Regions from separate parts of the Candidatus Enterococcus mangumiae genome, predicted to be linked through region 2. Evidence: predicted binding sites of a transcription regulator. Region 2 holds the regulator's gene; each other region holds the start of a gene.

Evidence for each region. The regulator NrdR, encoded in region 2, represses ribonucleotide reductase genes. The targets are predictions, from matches to a motif close to ACACNATATATNGTGT.
Region 1: a site for NrdR is predicted at 2,400-2,415, ahead of nrdH (glutaredoxin-like protein NrdH). Genes of this name have one in related genera too.
Region 3: a site for NrdR is predicted at 3,587-3,602, ahead of DOK79_RS07275 (deoxynucleoside kinase). Genes of this name have one in related genera too.
Region 4: a site for NrdR is predicted at 2,014-2,029, ahead of nrdD (anaerobic ribonucleoside-triphosphate reductase). Genes of this name have one in related genera too.

Annotation. Positions count from the first base shown of each region.
Region 1 is NZ_CP147250.1:650,834-657,113, forward strand. It holds gene DOK79_RS03235 (GntR family transcriptional regulator) at 172-807, opposite strand; gene DOK79_RS03240 (GH25 family lysozyme) at 1,037-1,852, opposite strand; gene nrdH (glutaredoxin-like protein NrdH) at 2,493-2,717, shown strand; gene nrdE (class 1b ribonucleoside-diphosphate reductase subunit alpha) at 2,900-5,059, shown strand; gene nrdF (class 1b ribonucleoside-diphosphate reductase subunit beta) at 5,111-6,076, shown strand; gene DOK79_RS03260 (dihydrodipicolinate reductase) at 6,151-6,280, opposite strand, start outside.
Region 2 is NZ_CP147250.1:2,904,468-2,910,747, reverse strand. It holds gene polA (DNA polymerase I) at 1-820, shown strand, start outside; gene mutM (DNA-formamidopyrimidine glycosylase) at 961-1,797, shown strand; gene coaE (dephospho-CoA kinase) at 1,770-2,390, shown strand; gene DOK79_RS13840 (CsbD family protein) at 2,449-2,781, shown strand; gene nrdR (transcriptional regulator NrdR) at 3,248-3,733, shown strand; gene DOK79_RS13830 (replication initiation and membrane attachment family protein) at 3,756-5,138, shown strand; gene dnaI (primosomal protein DnaI) at 5,138-6,064, shown strand; gene DOK79_RS13820 (lipoprotein) at 6,253-6,280, shown strand, end outside.
Region 3 is NZ_CP147250.1:1,497,611-1,503,890, forward strand. It holds gene fni (type 2 isopentenyl-diphosphate Delta-isomerase) at 1-356, opposite strand, end outside; gene DOK79_RS07260 (phosphomevalonate kinase) at 353-1,438, opposite strand; gene mvaD (diphosphomevalonate decarboxylase) at 1,451-2,428, opposite strand; gene mvk (mevalonate kinase) at 2,421-3,368, opposite strand; gene DOK79_RS07275 (deoxynucleoside kinase) at 3,669-4,319, shown strand; gene DOK79_RS07280 (lytic polysaccharide monooxygenase) at 4,446-5,849, opposite strand.
Region 4 is NZ_CP147250.1:2,104,381-2,110,660, reverse strand. It holds gene DOK79_RS10050 (ABC transporter permease) at 1-1,059, opposite strand, end outside; gene DOK79_RS10045 (ABC transporter ATP-binding protein) at 1,049-1,816, opposite strand; gene nrdD (anaerobic ribonucleoside-triphosphate reductase) at 2,140-4,329, shown strand; gene nrdG (anaerobic ribonucleoside-triphosphate reductase activating protein) at 4,491-5,093, shown strand; gene dinB (DNA polymerase IV) at 5,177-6,280, opposite strand, start outside.

The DNA of each region.
Region 1 (6,280 bases), 1.0 Mb from region 2:
CATTTTTCTTTCTGAAAAAAGTGACCACACTACGATAACACCATGTAGTCACTTTGTCAAAATTGAAGTATCTCCATTATTAATCAGCATACACAAAAAAATGGCCAATCCCTTATCACTATAGGGATTGACCAAAATTAGAATAAAATGAGAATTTTCTTATAGGCCCACTCACTGCCCATCTGGATAAAAAAAGTTTGTCATTCGTTGCAGCGTGTACTCGTTCCCAATAAAGTGGACGGTATCTCCTGCTGAGAATTTAGCATATGGACCAGGCGAGACTAATAGCTCTTGCTCATGGGAGATCGCAATAACTGTGGCACCAGTTGCTTGCCAAATATTCAATTCACTGATTGATTGATCTAAGTGAGCCGCTTCTTCTGTCAACGCAAGTTCAAAAGGAAGAAGTGGGTTCATCTTATGTATTCGCTTCGTTTGACTCACGAGTTGATCTAACAGTTGCGAAAAATGGTTCAATTCTTCTTGTTGTTTCTTCACACTTTCCATGATTTCTGCTTTCGTTTCTTGGATCGATTGCACATCTTGGTATTGCAACAAGAAATCCTTTGCTTTTTCTTTAGAAGCTACAAATGCACCACTCCCATGGCGCACTTCCATGATACCCAGATCGACCAGAACATTGATTGCTTTACGAGTCGTTTCCGGCGAAGCGTTATATGTGCTTGCTAAAGTTGATCTTGCATGGATCTTCTCACCGATCTGATAGCGATTTTCGACGATTCGTTCAGCTAAATCAACGGCGATCTGTTGATAACGTGGGCGCACCACCTTGGTTTTTTCGCTCATTTTATCCCCCTCTTTCACCTACTTGTCAGCTAACATCTTACTATGGTATCTGTAAAGAAGCAAAAGTAAACTGGTTTTATTTTTTTCTTCTATCGTAAAAAATCCTGTATTTATAGTTGATTCACCGAATGAGCTCATGCATATCACTCACGACAAAAATAAAGCAGCAGCTACGAAAATCCACAGATCTTCGTAGCTGCCGCTTTGTTCCTTATGCTAAAAACTAAGCTTAACTTGTAAATTTTTTTAAATAATCACTACTTATATCAAAATATCTGGTAGGAAATTCTGGGAAATAAAGATCACTTGCCCACTGCCAAGCTGCTGTATCCGTATGCAATGGATTTTTATCAGAAGGATCATATGGCCATTGCGCAACCCAACAGTTCTCTTTTCCGAGACGTGTCATATCTAGTTTATTTTCGGTAAACCAAGAAGCACTGGAATAGTGGACAACTTGTTGATAACCGCCTTGTTGGATCATTTTTTGGAAGATCAGCGCATTGTCTGTTGCTTTCTCCACATTCATTTTTGGATTTTCACTATCGTTGACAACAACAGTTGAGGCTGGCAGATGCAGTTCTTTCATATAATCCAATAAAAATTGTGCTTCGGCTTTGGTATCTGCTTCTTCATTGAACCAAGCATAATGATAGACACTCACTTTTAACCCTGCTGCAACTGCCGCAGCTATCTGTTCAGGAGCCAGCGGATTTTTGTACGAGTCTGCTTCAGTCAATTTCACGACTACACCTTTGATGCCGTAGTTTTTCATCGTTTGGAACTCTTCGACAGTAATCGGACCATTGTTAGAAGAAATATCAATAAAATCTTTGGCTGGTCTTCCCGGTTCTGCTGCTGATATGCCGGAGTCATCCGTCACAGTCCGCGTGCTTAGTTCTGGAAGTTGACTACTACCTAGTACATGTTGATTTTTTTCAGTGATCGTTGGCTTGATCGCAAGTGAAGTGGCATGTGCTGTTCCTCCGGTAAAAACCAATAAAGTAAAACAAATAACACCTATCCATTTGATCATTGTACCCATCTTGAATCGCTTCCTTTTATTGAATTTTCAAAGCATCAACAAGACGTCCTGTTGGCTCTATTTAACCAAAAACCTAGTGATAAAAAAACAAATAACATGACAATTTAATAATTTTTAATCATAACATCGTTATTAAAAAAATATCGCCCGTTACGGTTCATTCAAATGATGCTTTGACTACTATATATAGTATGTGCTTTTACGATTTCTACTATTTTTTTATTCTAAATTCCAAGTTGATCCTTTCAAACACTCTTCTACTATTTTGCCTTTTGTGAAATAATTTCTATAAAAAAATGTATAAACTTTTTGCTTTTTTAAGTTTTGACACTATTTATTCTGCTTGTTTTTACTGTCATCTTGCATATTTTTTTCATTTGTGATTTTTCGATCGAACATTCATTTATTAATAAGATATGGTTAAAAAAATATTTTTTAACGGAGTTTTCCACAAGCTTTTCTGTATTAATACAAGCTGATTTGCACGAGATACTTGTTTTCATTGTTTTTCAAAAACCACAAAACATAGTATTCCACAATATCCACAACACAAGATGTAGTGTTTGTTGATTGACTTTTTTACTAATAGATTTATACTATTGATTATAGAGAAAACACATGGACAAGGAGGCAAACAATAATGAACGTAAAAATCTTTTCTAAAAATAATTGTATGCAATGTAAAATGGTGAAACGCTTTTTAGCTGAAAATAAAATCGACTTTGAAGAAGTAAATATCGACGAGCAACCTGAAGCAATCTCATGGTTAAAAGACCAAGGATTCCAAAGTGTTCCGGTCATCACTTCTGACGCAGCAACTGTCATCGGCTTCAGACCAGACCAACTACGTCACTTAGCTAGCTAAGAATAATTCAAACAGTTGTCAAATAGATCGAGGATCAACTTGATCCTTCCACTACCTTGGATTTGATGGACTTACGGTGTTTGACCGTAACCTCCCCAAATCCTTTTTTACAGCAGTGAATATCACTATATGTTGTGGTCAAACACGTATCATCAAAATCATAAAGAAGGTTGGGCGTATGTATGAGTCTTAAAAATTTAAAAGATGTCAGCTACTTTAAGCTGAACAATGAAATCAATCGACCAGTCAACGGGCAAATCCCTTTAAATAAAGATAAAGAAGCTTTAGCTGCTTTTTTTGAAGAAAATGTCAAACCAAATACCATGACTTTTCCGACAGTGATCGACAAAATCAAGTATTTGATCGACAATCAGTATTTAGAAGCTGAATTTGTTCAATTATATAGTAGTGAATTTATTGAAAAACTTTATCAATTCCTATTCGAACAAAACTTTACATTCAAATCATTCATGGCGGCATATAAGTTTTATTCCCAATATGCCTTAAAAACAAATGATGGTTCTGCTTACTTAGAATCTTATGAAGATCGTGTAGCGTTCAACGCATTGTACTTTGCGAATGGTGATGAAGAACTAGCTTTGGCTTTAGCTGACGAAATGATCCATCAACGTTACCAACCGGCAACTCCTTCATTCTTGAATGCTGGACGTAAACGTCGTGGTGAATTGGTTTCTTGTTTCTTGACTCAAGTAACGGATGACATGAATTCGATTGGTCGCTCGATCAACTCAGCCTTACAACTTTCACGAATCGGTGGCGGTGTGGGGATCACTCTTTCGAACTTGCGTGAAGCCGGCGCTCCGATCAAAGGCTACGAAGGTGCAGCCAGCGGTGTTGTTCCAGTAATGAAGTTGTTTGAAGACAGCTTTAGTTACTCGAACCAACTAGGTCAACGTCAAGGTGCAGGTGTCGTTTACTTAAATGTCTTCCATCCTGATATCATGATGTTCCTTTCAGCTAAAAAAGAAAATGCGGACGAAAAAATCCGTGTAAAAACTTTATCTCTTGGCGTGATCGTCCCAGATAAATTTTATGAATTGACGCGTAAAAACCAAGAAATGTATCTATTCAGCCCATACAGTGTCGAAAAAGAATACGGCGTACCGTTTTCTTACGTGGATATCACTGCGGAATATGACAACTTAGTGGCAAACCCAAATATCCGCAAACAAAAAATCAAAGCGCGTGATCTAGAAAACGAGATCTCTAAATTACAACAAGAATCTGGTTATCCATATATCATCAATATCGATACAGCAAATCGTGAAAATCCTGTAGATGGTAAAATCATCATGAGTAACTTATGTTCTGAGATTTTACAAGTACAGACACCTTCTGTCATCAATGGCAAACAAGAATACGAAGAGTTGGGAACAGATATCTCATGTAACTTAGGTTCGACAAACATCGTCAACTTGATGGAAAGTCCTGACTTTGGTCGTTCTGTCCGCACGATGACTCGTGCTTTGACTTATATCACTGATGCTTCAGATATCGATGTCGTTCCTCCAATCCAAAACGGGAACAAGTTGAATCATACGATCGGACTTGGTGCAATGGGACTTCACACTTACTTTGCTAAAGAACAAATGGAGTATGGTTCTGAAGATTCGCTTGATTTCACGAATGTCTATTTCATGTTGTTGAATTACTGGACACTTGTTGAAAGTAACAATATCGCACGTGAAAGAAAACAAGTCTTCCATAACTTTGAAAAATCAGCTTACGCAGATGGTACGTATTTTGATAAATATGTGACTGGCGAATTCCAACCAAAATCGGAAAGAGTCGCTGCTTTGTTTGAAGGGATCTTTATTCCTACTGCGCAAGACTGGGAAAACTTGAAGCAAGCAATCATGAAAGATGGCTTGTATCACCAAAATCGTTTAGCGGTAGCGCCTAATGGTTCTATTTCTTATATCAATGATACGAGCGCAAGTATCCACCCAATCACTCGTATGATCGAAGAACGTCAAGAAAAGAAAATTGGTAAGATCTATTACCCAGCACCATATCTATCAAATGAAACGATCCCATATTATACTTCTGCATATGATATGGATATGCGTAAAGTGATCGATATCTATGCAACAGCACAAAAACATGTGGATCAAGGTATGAGTATGACGTTGTTTATGCGTTCAGAAATCCCAGAAGGTTTATATGAATGGAAAGACACGACAAAACAATCCACACGTGACCTGAATATTTTAAGACACTATGCTTTCCACAAAGGAATCAAATCGATTTATTATGTACGTACATTTACAGATGACGCAGAAGAAATCGGCAGCAATCAATGTGAAAGCTGTGTGATCTAATTTCACTTAGTGTTCGGAACCGTTACTGGATTTTAATAAAGGAGCATTCTCATGTCAGAAACTTATTATGCAGCGATAAACTGGAATGAAATTGAAGATATCATCGATAAATCGACTTGGGAGAAATTAACCGAGCAATTTTGGTTAGATACACGTATCCCTTTGTCAAATGACTTAGACGACTGGCGTACGCTTTCTCAATTAGAAAAAGATACAGTCGGTCACGTATTTGGTGGGCTGACTTTACTTGATACAGTCCAATCAGAAAGCGGTATGGATCAATTGCGCAAAGATGTCCGCACGCCTCATGAAGAAGCAGTATTGAACAATATCCAATTTATGGAGTCTGTCCATGCGAAAAGTTACTCTTCGATCTTTAGTACATTGAATACAAAAAAGGAAATCGAAGAAATCTTTGAATGGACAAATACGAATCCTTATCTACAGAAAAAAGCAGAGCGCATCAATGAGATCTATAAAAATGGTACGCCTTTGGAGAAAAAAATCGCGAGTGTCTTTTTAGAAACTTTCTTATTTTACTCAGGATTCTATACCCCACTTTATTATTTAGGGAATAATAAATTAGCCAACGTAGCAGAGATCATCAAGCTGATCATTCGTGATGAATCTGTCCATGGCACCTATATCGGGTACAAATTCCAATTAGGATATAACGAATTACCTGAGGAAGAACAAGAAACATTAAAAGATTGGATGTACAATCTTTTATATGAATTATACGAAAATGAAGAGCGCTATACGGAAGAACTGTATGACCCAATCGGTTGGACAGAAGAAGTGAAAACTTTCTTACGTTATAATGCGAACAAAGCATTGATGAATCTAGGAATGGACCCACTATTCCCTGATACAGCAAACGATGTCAACCCAATCGTTATGAACGGGATCTCTACTGGAACAAGTAACCATGATTTCTTCTCACAAGTCGGAAATGGCTACCTATTAGGTAATGTCGAAGCGATGAAAGATGAAGATTACTTGATTGGTTTAGACTAAACAAAAAAGAGCTTGGATATAAAATCCTCGCTCTTTTTTGTTTCTTTTTCTTTAACTGACAAACGTAGTTCTTCTTATTTATTATCCAAATAAAGATGTGCTGGGTAAGTCATATATTGAACAGGTGCCAATTGATCGATCGTGACATAACCTGCGGCAGAGTTGATCACCGTTGGTATGCGGTTGATCAACGTTGCACACGTA
Region 2 (6,280 bases):
TTACGTTCAGACATTGACACAGACAGGTCGTTTGAGTTCGGTCGATCCTAACTTGCAAAATATTCCGATCCGTTTGGATGAAGGGCGTAAGATCCGTCAAGCCTTTGTTCCGCGAGATAAAGATTGGTTGATTTATTCTTCTGACTATTCACAGATCGAATTACGTGTGTTGGCCCATATCTCAGATGATGAGCATCTAAAAGCTGCCTTTTTAGAAGGGCAAGATATCCACTCAAGTACTGCTATGCGTGTATTTGGGATTGAAAAAGCAGAAGATGTGACACCAAATATGCGTCGTCAGGCAAAAGCAGTCAACTTTGGTATCGTTTATGGTATCTCTGATTATGGTTTATCGCAGAATCTAGGGATCACTCGTAAAGCAGCACAACAATACATCGATACCTATTTTGAAAAGTATCCTGGTGTGAAAGAATATATGGAACGAATCGTTCGTGAAGCGAAAGATCAAGGTTTCGTGGAAACTTTATATCATCGCCGTCGTTATTTGCCGGATATCAATTCAAGAAACTATAACATTCGTTCATTTGCAGAACGTACAGCGATCAACACGCCGATTCAAGGAAGTGCGGCGGATATCTTGAAAATCGCCATGATCGAATTGGACAAACGCTTGAAAGAATCGAACCTCCAAGCGACGATGTTACTTCAAGTACACGATGAACTAGTATTTGAAGTGCCAGAGAGTGAATTGGAAATGTTAGATAAATTAGTGAGTGAAGTAATGGAACAGGCGGTCGCCTTACATGTCCCATTGATTACAGACAGCAGCTGGGGCAAAACATGGTATGAAGCCAAATAATTCTATACTGTTACACCGATAAACAAACATCGAGGGAAGCTCTTGGGTCGGTTTCGTTCGATTCAAGAGTTTCTCTTTTTTCGATAAAAAAGAACGTGCGAGTTCAATCAAATAAGTAAAAATTGCAGGTGAGAAAAAGCATGCCCGAATTACCAGAAGTTGAAACGGTCCGCAAAGGATTAGAGAAATTAGTGAAAAACAAAAAAATCAAAAACGTCCAAGTGTTGTGGCCGAGAATCATTGAACAACCAGAGGTACCGATTTTTGAAGCAACCTTAGTTGGTGAAACTATCGAAGCAATCGGTCGTAGAGGGAAATTTTTGATTTTTCATTTAAGTCATTATGACATGATCTCTCATTTACGTATGGAAGGAAAGTATCAATACGTTGAAAACGATGAACCAATCGATAAACATACACATGTGATTTTTTCTTTTGAAGATGGCAGCCAATTGCGTTACCACGATGTCCGGAAATTTGGTCGTATGACGATTGTGGAAAAAGGTGCGAGCAATACGTATAAAGGAATCTTGAAATTAGGTCCAGAACCTTTACCAGATTTATTTTTATTGAAAGATTTCACTTTAGGTCTACAAAAATCACATAAAGCCATTAAACCATTATTACTTGATCAAAAACTTGTTACTGGTCTTGGAAATATCTATGTAGATGAAGCGTTATGGGAAGCGAAGATCCACCCAGAACAACCCGCAGATTCTTTACGTCCTAAAGAAATCAAGCTGCTTCGTCAAGCAATCATCGATGTGTTATCTCGAGCAGTTGAAGCTGGTGGCACAACGATCCGAAGTTATCTCAATGCGTTAGGAGAATCCGGTAGTTTTCAAGTAGCGTTACATGTTTATGGTCAAACAGGCGAGTTGTGTGTGCGTTGTCAAACACCAATCGTGAAAACGAAAGTTGCGCAAAGGGGGACGCACTATTGTCCAACATGTCAGAAACTAAGAATACCCAAGTAGGATTTGTGTTAGGGTTGACCGGTGGGATAGCGACAGGGAAAAGTACTGCGGCGGCTGTATTTCAGCAATATGGTTTTCCGGTGATCGATGCAGATCAAGTGGCAAGAGAAGTCGTTGAACCAGATACACCTGGACTCCAGGCGCTGGTTCAAGCTTTTGGAAAAGAAATACTGCAAAAGGATGGTCAATTAGATCGGCAAAAACTTGGCCAATTGATTTTTGGTTCTGCGACCGCTCGTGAGCAATTGAATCAAGTATTGGATCCATTTATCCGCGGGAAAATCACTGAAGAAATCGTGAAGAACAAAGCAACACATCCGTTGGTGATAGTTGATATTCCATTGTTATTTGAGGGACATTATGATGCTCAAATGGATGCTGTTGCAGTCGTTTATATTCCCGAATCTCAACAAATCGACCGATTGATGGCACGGAATCAACTAACGAAACAAGAAGCAGAACAACGGGTCAAAAGTCAATTATCCATTGAGGAAAAGAAACGTCGCGCAGATATTGTATTCGATAATCGTCAAACAAAAGAAGATTTATCGGACGAAATCAAAAAATGGTTGTCGTTTAATCGCTTTCTTTGAGTAAATTGCAACATTTTGCTATGCTATTTATATAAAAGAAAGAGGGGGAGATGATACGATGGGTACATTCAAAAACCAAAAAGACAAGGTAGTAGGTTCTGCGAAAGAAAAAATTGGCGAGATTTTCCATAAAGAAGACTTGCTGGAAAAAGGACAGATCCAAGCGGAAGAAGGGAAGATCCGTGAAGATGAGTACCGTGCTAGAATTGCTGAATTAGAAGATCAACATGCTGAAAAAGAGTCAAAACGACAAGATTTGACTAAAGAACGTCAAGATCCTGAAGAAATTCGTGAAGAAAACCAAGACCCCCAAATGGATCATCGCTCAACAGAACAAAAGATCGAAGAAGAGCGTATGAAACGATACACCGGCATTGAAGAAAAGCTGTAAAGCTTTTTAGAAGTCAAAATGACACAGAAAATCAAGAAGAAAAGAAACAGACTGGTCAGACCATGACCAGTCTGTTTTCGTTTGTCTACAAGAAAACACAGCAAATCTTTCACATCATGCGTTTTTTTGACTAGGACAGTCGCATTGTGGAATTGTTTCATGTTATACTAAAAGCAGTAATAAGAAAACGTTTATTACGATCCACTTGATCTTTTCTTAGAGACTCCGTGGATGAAAAAATCAACAGATACTCAGCAATGAGGTTGTGAAAAGTACGTTGACCTGAGCAGTAAGTTAAAAATTGAAAAAAATCTTTTCATATTTTATAATTTTTAAGCTTAGTGTTGCAACTCAGCGTTTTGAACACCATAGATTCTTTCTGGTGTGACGAGTTGACTGATGTACCAACTTCATCTGATTCAAACAAATAAGCGATCAAATTACACCAAGAGAGGTGAAAATTACGATGAGATGTCCAAGATGTCAACACAACAATTCAAGAGTGATCGATAGTCGCCAAGCGGACGATGGTCGAGCAATAAGAAGACGCCGCGAGTGCGAAAAATGTTCCTTCCGCTTTACTACCTTTGAACGAATCGAAGCAGCACCACTATTGGTCATCAAGAAAAATGGTGAACGTGAAGAATTTAATCGTGATAAGATTTTACGAGGCCTGATCCGTTCGGCTGAAAAACGGCCTGTTGCGATGGAGCAAATGGAACAAATCGTCAACCATGTAGAAAATCGAGTAAGAAGTCTTGGCGAAAATGAAGTTTCAACGAATCTGATTGGCGAATATGTCATGGAAGATTTAGTAAACTTAGATGAAATCGCCTATATTCGTTTTGCAAGTGTGTATCGTCAGTTCAAAGATATGTCTGTCTTTTTAAAAGAGCTGCAAGATATTGTCGATAAAGCAAAAGATACAAGCAATAACGAAAATGACGCGTAATTAATAAAGGAGGGTGTATTCCTTGGAAAATGCGTGGAAAGAATTACAACCGAAAAATATTTACCAAGGAAGAAAAAGCAGTCCTTTGAAAGAAGAAGGAAAGTCTGCCTTGTTATCCCTTTACCAACCTTTGATCGGCGGAGAAGCGTTGAGTCTGTACTTGACGTTATACTCTGAGATCTCGTTAGAAACTGGGACAGGTCCAGAAAGCTTACATGCTGATCTATTGAGCAGTTTGAGTTGTGGCTTACCACAATTTTATGAAGCACGAAAGAAATTAGAAGGAATCGGTCTTTTAGAAGTTTATTTCAAAAACGATGAAAGCTTAGGCAGTTGTTTTCTTTATGAGCTGTTAGAACCGATGGATGTGACCGCCTTTTTCAACGATACGTTACTTTCTTTTTTACTTCTAGAAAAAGTCGGTGAACGTCGTTTTAGCCAATTGACCAAGTTATTCGAACCAAAAAATCTTTCGCATGAAGGGTATCAAAAAGTCACTAAAAAGTTTTTGGACGTGTATCGGTTCAATGAAACAGTCTATGCAGCAAATCAAGAACAAGTGGAATCGATCCAACAAAGATTCACACCAAGTGAAACAAAATCACTGATCGAAGAGTCTAGCTCGTTTGACTGGACGTTTTTGACTGATTGGTTGAAGAAACAACATATCAACCAATTGAACGAAGAAGTCCTTCAACAAGTCAAAATGTATCAGCAGCTCTATGGTTTTGATGAGCTGACTTTAGGAGAACTGATTTTACAGTCCTTTGATTTTACAACAGCAGAAGTGTCTTTAAAAGAACTCCAAAGAATCGTCTTAGTACGCCAGCAACAACAACGTACATCACAGCAAGCAGACAGCACCTTAGATCCGGAGGAACCGCCTGAAATGAGTACGGCAGTCAATCAAGCTTTACCTAGTGCGGCACAACAATTGATCCAAGTGGCACGACAAACCCCACCAATGCGTTATCTCGAAGCGATAAAAAAAGAAAAAGGCGGGTACGTCTCTAAACAAGAAAATTGGCTGTTGCAAGATCTAGTTTCACAATCCGGTTTATCTAGCGGTGTTATCAATATTTTGATCAACTACGTATTAGTCATCAAGAATCATGCAAGCTTAAATGCGAGCTTTGTCAATACGATTGCGAATGAGTGGGCGCAAAAAAAGATCAACACCCCTGAAGAAGCCATCGAACATCTTCATACCTTGAAGACAAAGGCGAAACAACCGAAGACGACCAAACAAAACAATTCCTCAAATTATCGACGCAATGTCCGAAGAGAAAAATTACCAGATTGGGTCAATCAACCGAAAGACGAAACACAAATCAGTACAGAGAAAAAAGCCGAGATCGATCGTCGCTTTAAAGAGTATCTGGCTAAAAAGGAAGGTGAGAGCTAATGGAAGATGTGGGAAAAGAACTGAAGAAAATCATCAGTAAACGCAACTACCAAGAAAAATATTCCGAGATGATTGCTGAAGTTTTGAATGATGCGGATGTTCAAGCCTTTCTGTCAGCCCATCAAGACCGATTGACTCAAGCAGATATCGAAAAAAGTTATGCCAAACTTTATGAATACGTACAGGAAAAAAGGAAATATCAAACAAATGACCCAACCATGATCGCTCCAGGATATGAACCTAAATTGACTTTGAATTTCCATTACGTCGATGTGACGTATGTACCGACAGAAGCACTTTTAGCTCGTCAAAAACAAGAAGAAATCAAGAGTCGTGTCAAAGCAATGGATATGCCAAAAGACATCCAGTCTGCTTCCTTTGAAAACTTCGAACGAACAGATGGACGTGGATATGCCAGCTTAGAAGCATTAGACTTTGTTGAACAATACTCAGCTGATCCTAAAAGCTTCCATAAGGGATTATACTTGGTGGGCAGTTTTGGTATCGGGAAAACCTATCTTTTAGGCGCAACAGCAAAAGAATTGGCGATCAAAGGGTTTACGACCACGTTGGTTCATTTCCCAACGTTTGCAGTTGAAATGAAGCAAGCGATCGGCAAAGACCAAGTGGCGGAAAAATTGGATGCTGTGAAGAAATCACCGATCTTGATGATCGATGATATCGGAGCAGATGCAATGAGCAGTTGGATTCGTGATGAAGTTTTTGGCGTGATCCTACAATACCGCATGCAAGAACAATTACCAACTTTCTTTTCATCAAACTTCACGATGAACGAATTAGAACAGCATTTGACTGTGACACAACGTGGCGATGAAGAACCATTGAAAGCAAAACGGATCATGGAACGGATCCGCTATTTAACAAAAGAGATCGAAATGACAGGACGAAATCGCCGAAATGGCTAATGTCTCAATCGATCATCGACAAATTACAGGTTGGAGTATCTACTCTACTGTCACTGATTTTCACCTTTTCAAATAAAATTTTCATAAAATGAACAAAGTTAAGATGAAACGAATCCATGGACTTGAAGAAATAACCGGATGGAATCATCAAAAACGAGTAACGCAAGAAATTACACGGAGGATATATGATGAAAGCTATTTTAACTGGTCTAGTTG
Region 3 (6,280 bases), 1.4 Mb from region 2:
ACATTCGCTAAGATTTTTCCTTCAGGATAGACATCTCGCATGATAGTATAAGAATCTGCGACAGAAGGATCCTTTAACGCGGCACTAACAGAACCGGTAGCAATCATCAACCCAGCACTTTTGGCAATTTGTGCAAGGTCATGATTGATTTTTTTTGTTTTTTCGCTACCACCTGTCATAGCATTGATGTAAAACGGGCTCGAAAGAACAAACCCTGCAACTTCTGTCGTGAGCGATACCTGTGCAACATTGCTCTGTGGGAGAGGATGATGAACGAGCCGAACGAAGTCAAATTCATTTTTCTGTTTATTATGGAATGCTTTGGCTAATGAGACATGTTCATCTTTTCGATTCATAATTTGTCCTCTTTCTGTTGATGGTAGACATGCAGTGGAAGAGGAGTGATCTCAGCTTCTTCCCACGCACTCATCAACGGTAGGATGCCTGACTTTTGATCGACGATCACGATACCGCAATCCCCGCCACCAGCACCAGAAGATTTCGCCGCACCTTCAAATTGTTCAGCTAAACAACATAGCTTATTTAATGCGGGTGTTTCGATCAAGACGCCAGTGATAGCAGATAAATCACGTAATAACTCTCTGTTTTTACGAATCATATCTTGGATCAAAGCGACATCGTTTTCTTTGAATCCTTGGATCATCGTGTTGACGCAACGCGTGCTATCTTCAAGAAATTGTTGATAAGCTGCCATTTTATCTTCACGAGAGCGATGCACTTGGTCAACTAAGTCAGAAGTAGAGGCAGGGCTTCCAGTCCAACCAATCAATAAACGGAGATCTTCCGGTGTATACAATGGTTCGATGGATAAGCCAGGCCAATCCAGAGCTAATAATTCGCTGATCGTTTTGTTTGATTCTTGTTCTTTAAGCCATTGGTGGTCAAAAGTGGAAAACGCAATCCAACCACCGTAACAGCTAGCCGCAATATCGCCACAAGAACCATTGTCTTGGACAGCAAGGTTCGCTAACGCTGCAATTTTAAAAATCTCAAGCTGAGACAAATTCAGTGCATAAAATTGGTTCAACGCTCGAACAGTCGCTACTGCCACTGCACCACTCGAACCTAGGCCGTACTTTCTACCATTTGAGCTATCTAACTCGCTCGTTACCTTCAAATCATAGAATGAAAGAAGAATGTTCTTTTCTTGCGCATATTTTTCAGTTAAACGTATGGCCGCAAGAATATAATGGAATGGATTTTCACGGATATCCAAAACGAGTTCGCCTTTTCGTCGAGTCCAACGCACAGGCATCTCGCTGTATTGTGCGGATTGGATACTTCCGACTTTCCGAGCAGCTTCTACTGTCACTGTGACAAATTGATCAACTGCCACGATGATTGCAGGATGTCCTGTTTCGACCACTGCATATTCTCCAGCGATATAAAGTTTTCCGGGTGCAGACACTTCAACCATAAAAATCTCCCTTTATTCAATAATCGTGATTCCTTGCCCAGCATGAGCAACGATCACTTGTTGTCGGCTAAATAATTCAATGAATTTTTCTTGAACCGCCGTTTGATTTTTCTTTTCAACTAACACTTTGACATTTGGCCCCGCATCCATGGTGAAATAGCAAGGAATTCCTGACGCACGTAGTTCACGAACTGCTTGCATCGCCTTTAAACTGTCAGGTGACCAATACGTAAATGGCGGTGTAGCGGCTAACGTTGTGCCGTGCATCTTCAAGCCGTTTCGTTCCATGACCTCACCAAGTGTTTGGAACGCTTTTTCAGTGATAGCTTGCTTCAATTCCAGTAAGTCATTTTCGACTGAATCAAGCCAGCCTTGATAAAAATGCGAAGTTTCAACTGTGCGACGCATGCCGTCACGACTGGAAACATCTTTTTGCTGGTCGTTGATCAAGACAAAGACCATCGCTAGATCCTCTTCAAAACCGTTCGAAGGGATTTGTTGCGCGTAAGAGGTTTGATCGTCGTGGCCTTTTTCCCATTCGACAAAGCCGCCAAAAATACTACGACAAGCAGAACCGGAGCCGCGACGAGCAAGTCTAGATAAGGCTTGTTGATCCAAACCGAGTCCTAAAGCTTCATTACAAGCACCAGCTAATGCAGCTAGTCCGCTTGCAGAAGAAGCTAACCCTGCGGCTGTGGGAACGAAATTGTGACTAATTACTTTTGCGTGTTTGTTTATATTCGCTTGTTTGCGTACAAGATCAAGGAAGCGGCTGATTTTTTTCGTCGCAGCTTCTGTTTGTAACTCATCGTCTAAATAGAACAGATCGTTCGTGAATGTATCTGAAAAAATCACTTCGGTTTCTGTATAGAAAGCATCGAGAGTGAGAGATAAACTGTTATTCATTGGAAGAATCAATTCTTCGTTTTTTTTGCCCCAATATTTGATCAAGGCGATATTTGTATAAGCCCGGGCTTTACCTTTAAGCATAGGTATGTACTCCTAATCCTTGAATCCAAGTTTCAGCTGCACCTGCTTCAATTAGTGCATGGCTGATTTCTTGAGCTTCTTTTTTTGTTTGTGCTAAGGCAATCATACATCCGCCTCGTCCACCACCAGTCAATTTTGCGCCTAAAGCGCCAGCAGTGCGAGCGGTAGTGATCAGAGTATCTAAAAAGTCATTGCTGATCGTTAAACTTTTCAGGATGAGCTGAGCATCATTCATTGCCTCAGCCAGGTTTTCTGGTGAGTTGTCGATGATTGCTTTTTTAGCTTGTTTCGTCAAGTATCCTAGTTGTTGGATTTTTTGTCCAGTTTTCTGCGCATCTTTTTCAAAAAGGTGTGCCACATCTTTCACCGCCGCACGGGTTTGTCCTTTGATTCCTGTGTCAGCGACGATCAAGAAAGCATCGATATTCAACGAGAAATAATCAAAAGGATGTCCTTTCGTGAAATAGATCGGTTCGAGTCCACTTGTTGCGGCAGCATCGATGCCACTGGGATTTCCATGAGCGATTTTTTCAGAAATTTGCACATGTCCCAATAATTGCTCTCGGGATAGCGGCAATTCATAGGCTGAATAAAAAGCTCGTGTGATCGCAGTAGCAACAGCTGCGCTGGAGCCCATCCCACGTTCTGCGGGAACGGTACTCTTAATATCCAAGTGCAACGTGTCTGCTATATGGTGCTGTGCTTTTAGACCAGCAACCAACTGTTTGATATTGTTCAACGCATGAGGTGCGTCGATTAAATTTCCTGTATAGTAGGAAGAAATAAGTTGATCTTTATTGTTTGATGGGAGTGTTTCAAGTGTAGCGGTTACTTTTGTTGCATAAAACGGAAAGGCAATCGCAGGCTCGCCATAAACGACCGCATGCTCTCCCATTAAAATCAATTTCCCACTTGATTCCCCTTGGCCACAAATTGCCATAATACAACTCCTTCTTTTCCTGTAAAAGTAGCTTTTGAACAAAAAATAAAGCACCTATTACCAAGTGCGCAAGATTTGTTCAAAAAACAGTCCTTCTTTATTTTACTAAAACCAGTCCAGAAGTAAAATAAAGAATACGATTTCTCGATAAAAAACGTCATTTTCTTAATAAAATTTTGATTTTTTTAGGTAAGAAAATTCACCGAATCTATTTGACACCACAAGATATTGGGGTTATATTTAAAAACGTGATAAAAAAGCACTGTATTTAGTGGGTAAGAGAGTTGGAGGACAATTAGTGTGATTGTTTTAGCAGGAACGATAGGAGCAGGGAAATCAAGCTTAACCAAAATGATTGCTGACCATTTTAAGAGTCAGGCATTTTATGAATCGATCGATGACAACGAGGTATTGCCTTTGTTTTATGCAAACCCGGAACAATATGCGTTTTTATTGCAAATTTATTTTTTGAATAAGCGATTTGCAAGTATCAAGCAAGCGATGCAAGACGATAATAATGTGTTAGACCGTTCGATCTACGAGGATTCATTATTATTTCATTTAAATGCGGATCTAGGACGAGCAACAAAAACAGAAGTCCAAGTGTATGATGAATTACTGGCGAATATGATGGAAGAACTTCCATACGCTGCATCAAAAAAACATCCGGATCTATTAGTTCATATTCGCGTATCTTTTTCGACGATGTTGGAACGGATCGAAAAAAGAGGGCGCGCGTATGAGCAACTTTCTTTTGACCCGAATCTATATGACTATTATCAAGAATTGAATCGACGTTATGATCAATGGTATGACGCGTACAATGAAAGCCCCAAGATCCAAATCGATGGAGACTGCTTGAATTTTGTAGAAGACGCTACAGCGAAAGCACAAGTGTTGCAAATGATTGAAAAAAAGCTAGTCGAAACGCGTAGAGGACTAATCGTATAAAGCGTTCTAGCTCCAATTGAACTTTGTATTATCTAAGTAATGAATGCAAAAAAAGACAACCACAAATGAGTGATTGTCTTTTTTATTTTAATCGTCGTTTAGTCGATCAAGGGTTAGTGAGTTGAATTATTTAGGGAAGAATAGTGAGTGAGCAATTCCTGGTGCCCAGTTTGTATCACCATAGTTCAAGTGAGACTGCCAAGTGATGTAAGTCACACCGTTGTGGACAACTTCTTCACCTGCTGTATAAGAAACTGGTGAGAAGAAGCTTCCTACTGTCCATTGACGTCCAGTAACGACTTCGCCGCCACCGTTGCCATTGTCACCACCATTGTCGCCGCCATTGTCGCCGCCATTTTCATCGCGATCAGTTGTGATTGTTAATGTGTTACTTGCTTCTGAAACATCGCCTTCATTGCTGATTGCGCGAATAACAAATGAGTATTGTGTTTCAGGAGTTAAACCTTCTACTTCAAAAACAGTTTCAGAAGTTGAACCAATCAACTCGCCATTACGGAAGATATCATATTGTTTGATTCCTTTCGAGTGAGTTGAAGCTCCCCACATCAATGAAACGCTTGAGCTTGTTTGGCCCATTGAATGTAAGTTTCTAGGTGCAGTTGGTTTTTCTTCTGCAGTTTCAGATAAAGTTGTTACAGATAGAGCTGTTCTTTCAGAAACTAATCCTGTTTGGCCTACTGCTTCGATTTCATATGTGTATGTAGTTTCCGCAGTTAAGTTTTGATCGCTGAAATCTGGTGAAGCTGTATTGCCTAATAATTGACCGTCACGATAAACGTTGAATGATGAAGCATTTGCTTGTCCATCCCAAGTCAATTGAGCAGTTGAAGAAGTCACGTCAGTTGCGCGAACGTTACGTGGTGCAGTTGGTGCTACTGGAATTGCTGAGTCACCTTTCAAGTTCACGTCGATTACTTGGTAGAATGCCATTGCTGTATCGTGTACATCCCAAACTGCTAAAACAACATGGTAACCAAGACGGTCGCTAGGGATATTCACTGAGTGTGATGGGTTCGTTGCAGCTTGAGCTCCACCGTGGTTGATTGTCGTTAACAACTCAAAATCGCTACGATCTAATTGATCATTTGGATTCCAATCTGCTTTTGTAATATAGTAATGCCATTTAGTTGTACTATGAGATTGTGTATAGCGCCAAGTGAAAGTATTAGGACCTGTATTCAAGTCTTGTTTTGTCCACATTGTCGCAGTTTGGCGGTCTAAGTTGAAGTTGTTTCCAACCGCGCCGTTTGCAGAAGCGATGCGTCCGTCAGCAGGACCAGCAGCTGGGAAGCCTTTCAATGCTTCTAATGATTGTGGTTCGTAAATTACTGGACCGTATTGTGCTAATGCTGCATTGTGGTTAACTAGGCGGTCACGGTGTCCTTGATAAGAACGACTGATTGGTGACTGCACGTAACCGTGAGCTGAAGCGTCTTGTCCTCCGATAGATAATCCTACTCCTACTAAAACGCTAGAGCATAAAACTGTTGCTAAAATTTGTTTTTTCATGTTTCCCTCCATAGATAAAATGATATTTTAGATAACTAGTAAAGTCGATGTTTATTACTTGATCGATGTGTTTCGTTGTTATCTGTATTTAATATTATCAGAGAATAGCAACTTTTGATAATCTGTTTATACCGACCATTAGGTAAAATTGGGTCTTGACTCCAAGTTGTGGTAGTATTATCCCTAATATGAATAAATATTGATTTAAAGGCTATTTTATTGATTATTTTATTTGAAATTTGTTTTTTATTTTGCATATACAAAAACAAAAGGGAAATATGATGATGAAATTTTTTTTCTTTCACAAAATGAACCCTTGTAATCTGTTGTTATTTTTTAATTTTTCTCATTTATTTAACATATAAAGTTTGGAGATTGGTGTGTCATCTTTTATGGACGTAGATCTTTATATATTAACTTTTCAATTGCCC
Region 4 (6,280 bases), 800 kb from region 2:
TTGATTTTCTTCTCCTAAAATCGGTCGAAACTTACTAGCTATTTGAGTATCCAATTGGTAAGCAACAGGCGTCGCGATTTGTTCACCGTGAGCAATAAGTGTCGATATCCCCGTCATTCCACCGATCATGGCCAGTGATAAACCGATAACTAAAGTGATCAGAGAATTCATGCGCCAATTTTTTAACTGGTGGATCTGTGTGTTCCCGATCAATAAAAAATTAGTTCCTTTATACTTGAATTTCGATTCACTCAATAAATGGAACAATAATCGAAAAGAATAGCAAAAGAACAGGTACGTACCTAGCAAACAGACAAATAGGATCGAAAATGGAAAAGCGATGATCAATCCGAGACTGACTCTTGTTTCATATAACCGGGTCAATACTTCTCTAAAATTCAATGCAGCGAAATAACTGCTAGAGATCATCAATAGACCAACGACCCCTAATAAACGATGCCTTGTCCGTATACGCATCATCGAACTTTCGACTTGTTCTTTCTCCCCAAAGCTGCGAGTCATTGGATAACTCCAGATCTTCCATAACGAATAAAGGGAGACCGCTGCAAGAATGACGAAAAAGACAACGACGGTTTCAACGATCGAAGGAATAGAAACAAAAAAGCGACTCGTGATGTCCATCTTCATCATTCGTACTAAAATCATTTGGAACAATTTTGAGAAAATACTGCCTAACAATATCCCTAAGGCACAAGCAAAAAAACCAATGATCATCGTTTCCAACACATAAATCGAGGAGATCTGAAACTTATTGATCCCAAACAATTGATAGATACCTATTTCTTTTTGCCTTCGGTTGAGAAAAAAACGATTCGCACTGAGAACGAAAAAGAGCAAAACAACAGTAATGATCCAGCTACCTAGATTCAATGTATTATCAATAGAAACATCTTGACTCGCCCGGCGGATCAATGATTGGTCATAAGTCATTGCACTAAATGAATAATAGATCATCGTTGATAAGGTCAAACTAAAGAAATAAACAAGGTAGCCTCTTGACTGTTTTAGAAAACTCTTTGCGGCTAATTTATAAAGCATTGATTTTACCGCCTCCTCCAATCGTCGCCTGCATGTCGATGACCTTTTCAAAAAATTCTTTTCTTGTTCCTCGACGGATGACTTCTGAAAAAATCACCCCATCTTTGATGAATAAAATCCGATTGCAGTAACTAGCAGTATAAGGATCATGCGTAACTAACAAGATCGTTGTTTTTTCTACTTCATTGATCGTTTTCAAGTAATTCAGCAATTCTGTCGCTGATTTTGAATCCAAAGCCCCAGTTGGTTCATCCGCAAAAATCACCTCTGGTTTCACCACTAAAGCTCTTGCTGCCGCAATCCGTTGTCTTTGTCCGACTGACATTTCATCCGGATAACGCTTCATTAATTCTTCGATCCCCAAAAGTTGCGCAACATGTAATACTCTACGTTCCATTTCATTTTTGGCAATATTTTCAACAGCTAAAGGAAGCAAAATATTGTCTTTACCGTTCAATGTATCGATGAGATTGAATGATTGAAAGATAAACCCAATTTTTTTACGTCTAAAATCGCTTAGTTCATGTTTTTTCATTTTAGTGAGTTCATTCCCTTGGATCAACACACTTCCCATCGTTGGCAGATTGATCGTTGATAATATATTCATCAAGGTCGTTTTTCCAGCACCACTTGGCCCCATGATCCCAATAAACTCTCCCTCTTCAACTGAAAAAGAAATATTATCCAGCACTTTGACTGGTGTTTTACTACTTCCATAACTTTTACTTAGATGTTTTACTTCGATTATTTTATTCATCATTTTGTCCTCCACCATTATCCTTAATTGAATAGTAGCATATCCTTCCATTTTTTTCCCTTTTGATTTTGTCACCCCATCACACACGAAAATTACCTTTGAAATTTTTTTATTCAATTTTTTTATTCAAAAAAAAATAATTCGTATTTTTCAAAAGCTGATACCGTACGTTTTCACTTTTTTTCACAAGATAATATACACCATATATAGTATACTCATTCAATTATGCAGTGATAAAACACTATATGTAGCAGATAATCAGTTGCTCCTTTCTTCAATTTGTTTTATGATAGACAAGAACTATTTTGTAGGAGCTGAAGAAAATGAAACGAACAGATCAAGAAATGGCTGTACTCGAAAAACAGCCTGAAACAAAACAAATGACTGTCATCAAACGTGATGGACGCGAGGTACCTTTTGATGAGCAGAAAATAAATGCCGCACTGATCAAAGCAGAAAAGAAAATTCATGGTTCCTTATCTCCTATTACGTATGAAAAGATCCAATCCATCGCTGAACTTGTGATCAAAGAAATCAAAGATCGCTTCGCACATAACGTAAAAATCTACGAGATCCAAAACATCGTGGAACATATCTTGCTAGAAAAAAACGAATATGCCTTAGCAGAAGAATATATCAACTATCGAACAAAACGCGATTTTGCTCGCAGCAAGGCGACAGATATCAACTTTTCAATCGAGAAACTGATCAATAAGGATCAAAGTGTTGTCAATGAAAATGCGAATAAAGACAGCAATGTTTTCAATACACAGCGTGACTTGACTGCTGGGATCGTAGGGAAATCAATCGGATTAAAACTACTCCCACCACATATTGCAAATGCGCATCAAAAAGGCGATATCCATTATCACGATCTGGATTATCATCCATATACTCCGATGACAAACTGCTGTTTGATCGACTTCAAAGGGATGTTGAACAATGGGTTTAAAATCGGTAATGCTGAAGTTGAATCACCAAAATCGATCCAAACAGCAACTGCCCAGATCTCACAGATCATTGCAAATGTTGCATCTAGCCAATATGGTGGTTGCTCTGCCGATCGAACAGATGAATTACTTGCTCCTTTTGCAGAATTAAATTATAAAAAGCATCTGAGCGAAGCCAAAGAATGGATCGAAACATCAGAACGTCAAGAAGCCTACGCAAAAGCAAAAACGAAAAAAGATATTTTTGATGCGATGCAAAGTTTGGAATATGAGATCAATACGCTATTCACTTCAAACGGACAAACCCCTTTTACTTCACTTGGCTTCGGTCTAGGTGAAAACTGGTTTGAACGAGAAATCCAAAAAGCAATTTTACAAATTCGAATCAACGGACTCGGCAGTGAAAAAAGAACGGCGATCTTCCCTAAATTGATATTTACGCTAAAAGATGGCATCAATTTGAAACCGACTGATCCAAACTATGACATTAAACAACTCGCATTAGAGTGTGCCACAAAAAGAATGTATCCAGATATTCTAAATTATGACAAGATCGTTGAATTGACTGGCAGCTTCAAAGTGCCAATGGGCTGTCGTTCCTTCTTACAAGGCTGGAAAGACGAAAATGGCGAAGAAGTGAATGTAGGACGAATGAACCTAGGTGTCGTTACATTGAACTTACCACGGATCGCTTTAGAAGCAAATGGCGACCAAGAAAAATTCTGGCAATTACTGTCAGATCGTTTATCGATCATGAAAGATGCCTTAGTTTATCGTGTTGAGCGCTGTAAAGAAGCCATCCCTGCTAACGCTCCGATCCTTTATATGTATGGTGCATTTGGCAAACGATTATCTCGGACAGACGCTGTAGACGAATTATTCAAAAATCGTCGTGCAACAGTTTCAATGGGCTACATCGGACTTTATGAAGTTGCTGCTTCTTTCTTTGGCGGTGAGTGGGAAAACAATGCCGAAGCCAAAAACTTCACTCTTGATATCGTGAAAAAACTCAAAGAAAAAGCAGATGATTGGGGCAATGAATACGGTTATCACTTCAGCGTGTACTCTACGCCAAGTGAAAGTTTGACCGATCGTTTTTGTCGATTAGATACCGAAAAATTCGGACTCGTTGAAAATATCACTGACAAAGAATACTACACAAATAGTTTCCATTATGATGTGCGTAAAAATCCAACACCATTTGAAAAACTTGAGTTTGAAAAAGACTATCCAAAATACTGTTCAGGCGGCTTTATCCATTACTGTGAATACCCAGTCTTACAACAAAATCCTAAAGCGTTAGAAGCTGTTTGGGACTTTGCCTATGATAAAGTCGGCTACTTAGGTACCAATACACCAATCGATCATTGTTACCAATGTGGATTTGAAGGAGATTTCCAACCAACAGAACGCGGTTTTGAATGCCCAGAATGCGGCAATCATGATCCAAAATCATGTGACGTAGTCAAACGAACATGTGGTTACTTAGGAAACCCACAAGCCCGCCCAATGGTCCACGGCAGACACAAAGAAATCTCGTCACGCGTCAAACATATGAAGTAAGGTTGTGAAAGAAGTGTTGCTTCTTGAACACCGTCGATAAAGTTGTGAAAGAAGCGTTCAGCACTGAGTAATAAGACCAGTGCATCCGATTTTCTTACACTCTCTACAACTTTAAAGAACCTTTATAACGAATACCATTTTATAATGAAAGAAGTTTTACTATGAGAAATCCTAAACCAAAAGAATGGCTGGCCCAAGATTATAGTCATGACTATATCGCCGATTATAAACCGTTCAACTTTGTGGATGGCGAAGGTGTTCGTAACAGTTTGTATGTCAGTGGCTGTTTATTTGCTTGTGAAGGTTGTTTTAATAAAGCTGCTCAGAATTTCCGTTACGGCAAACCATTCACTACAGAATTAGAAGAACAGATCATGGCCGATCTGCGCAATGATTATGTACAAGGATTGACCCTCTTGGGCGGTGAACCTTTTTTGAATACAAATGTTTGTCTACGTATAGTCGATCGGATTCGCCAAGAATTCGGTCATCGCAAAGATATCTGGTCATGGACCGGCTATACATTTGATGAATTATTACAGGATTCTGAAGATAAACTTGAACTGCTCTCGAAAATCGACATTTTAGTCGATGGTCGTTTCGAATGGTCAAAACGAGATTTCAAATTGCAATTTCGTGGAAGCAGTAATCAGCGAATCATTGACGTCCAACGATCACTCGCTGAAAAACAAGTAGTCATCTGGGACAAATGTACAGATGCGACACAAACGTATGAACAAATAAAAAAACAAGAGTTAATTTAAACATACTCTATTGCTTTCTATAAATAGCGAATGCCCCAACTAAGCCTAAATACACTTTTATTTTAGCTTAGCTGGGGCATTTCCTATTCTATTTCAGATTCCATATCATTCGTCTCCCACAAAGGTAAAACAATATTCTCATACGTCATCGGGTCTAAATTCGTCAACGTGATACCTAGTAAACGAATCCCCTTTTCGATTCCTAAGATTTCTTCCCATATCAAGCTTGCTTGATAAAACAGCGCTTCTTTTTTATAAACATATTCTGGCAATGTCACTCGTTTCGTTACCGTGGAATAATCAGTGTAGCGTACCTTCAAAACAACCGTTTTTCCATGCTTCTGGACACGTCTTAACGAGGCTTCGACTTTCTCAGCTAACTGCCTCAACTGCCCGAGAACTTCCTCTTCTGTTCGTAATGGTTGGCCATACGTATGCTCTTTTCCCACTGACTTACGCTCTCGTGTGACGTTGACTGGTGAATCATGGATACCTCTCACTTTTCGATACAATGAATACCCCATTTTACCGAACTGTTGGATCAACATCATTTCGCTGCATTTATAAAGGTCTTCCCCTGTAAAAATACCTAATTCGTGCATTTTAGGGACCGTTTTTTTGCCAACACCATGAAATTTTTCGATTGGTAAAGCTTTTAAAAAATCTATCGCTTCTTCGGGGGTGACAACTGTCATGCCTTTAGGTTTTTGAAAATCTGAGGCAAGCTTCGCTAGAAATTTATTGTAACTGACACCAGCAGAACAAGTCAGATGGACGGTTTGCCAAATATCAAGTTGGATCATGCGAGCAATCTTGATCGCCGATTTACAATCGATTTTATTATTCGTGACATCTAAATAGGCTTCATCAATACTTACCGGCTCGACCAAGTCCGTGTAGCGATAAAAAATCTCTCTGACTTCTTTTGATATCTCACTATATTTTTGATGATCTCCCGGTTTGAAGATCGCATCTGGACAAAGCTCGTAGGCTTTTTGGGCACTCATAGCAGAATGGATACCGTACTTACGTGCTTCATAGTTGGCCGTGGTCACTACTCCACGTCCACCTGTATCACTGGGATGTCTGGCGATCACTAATGGTTTCCCACGAAGCTCAGGATGATCCCGTTCTTCAACAGACGCGAAAAAAGCATCCATATCGATATGAATGATTTTTCTAGACGT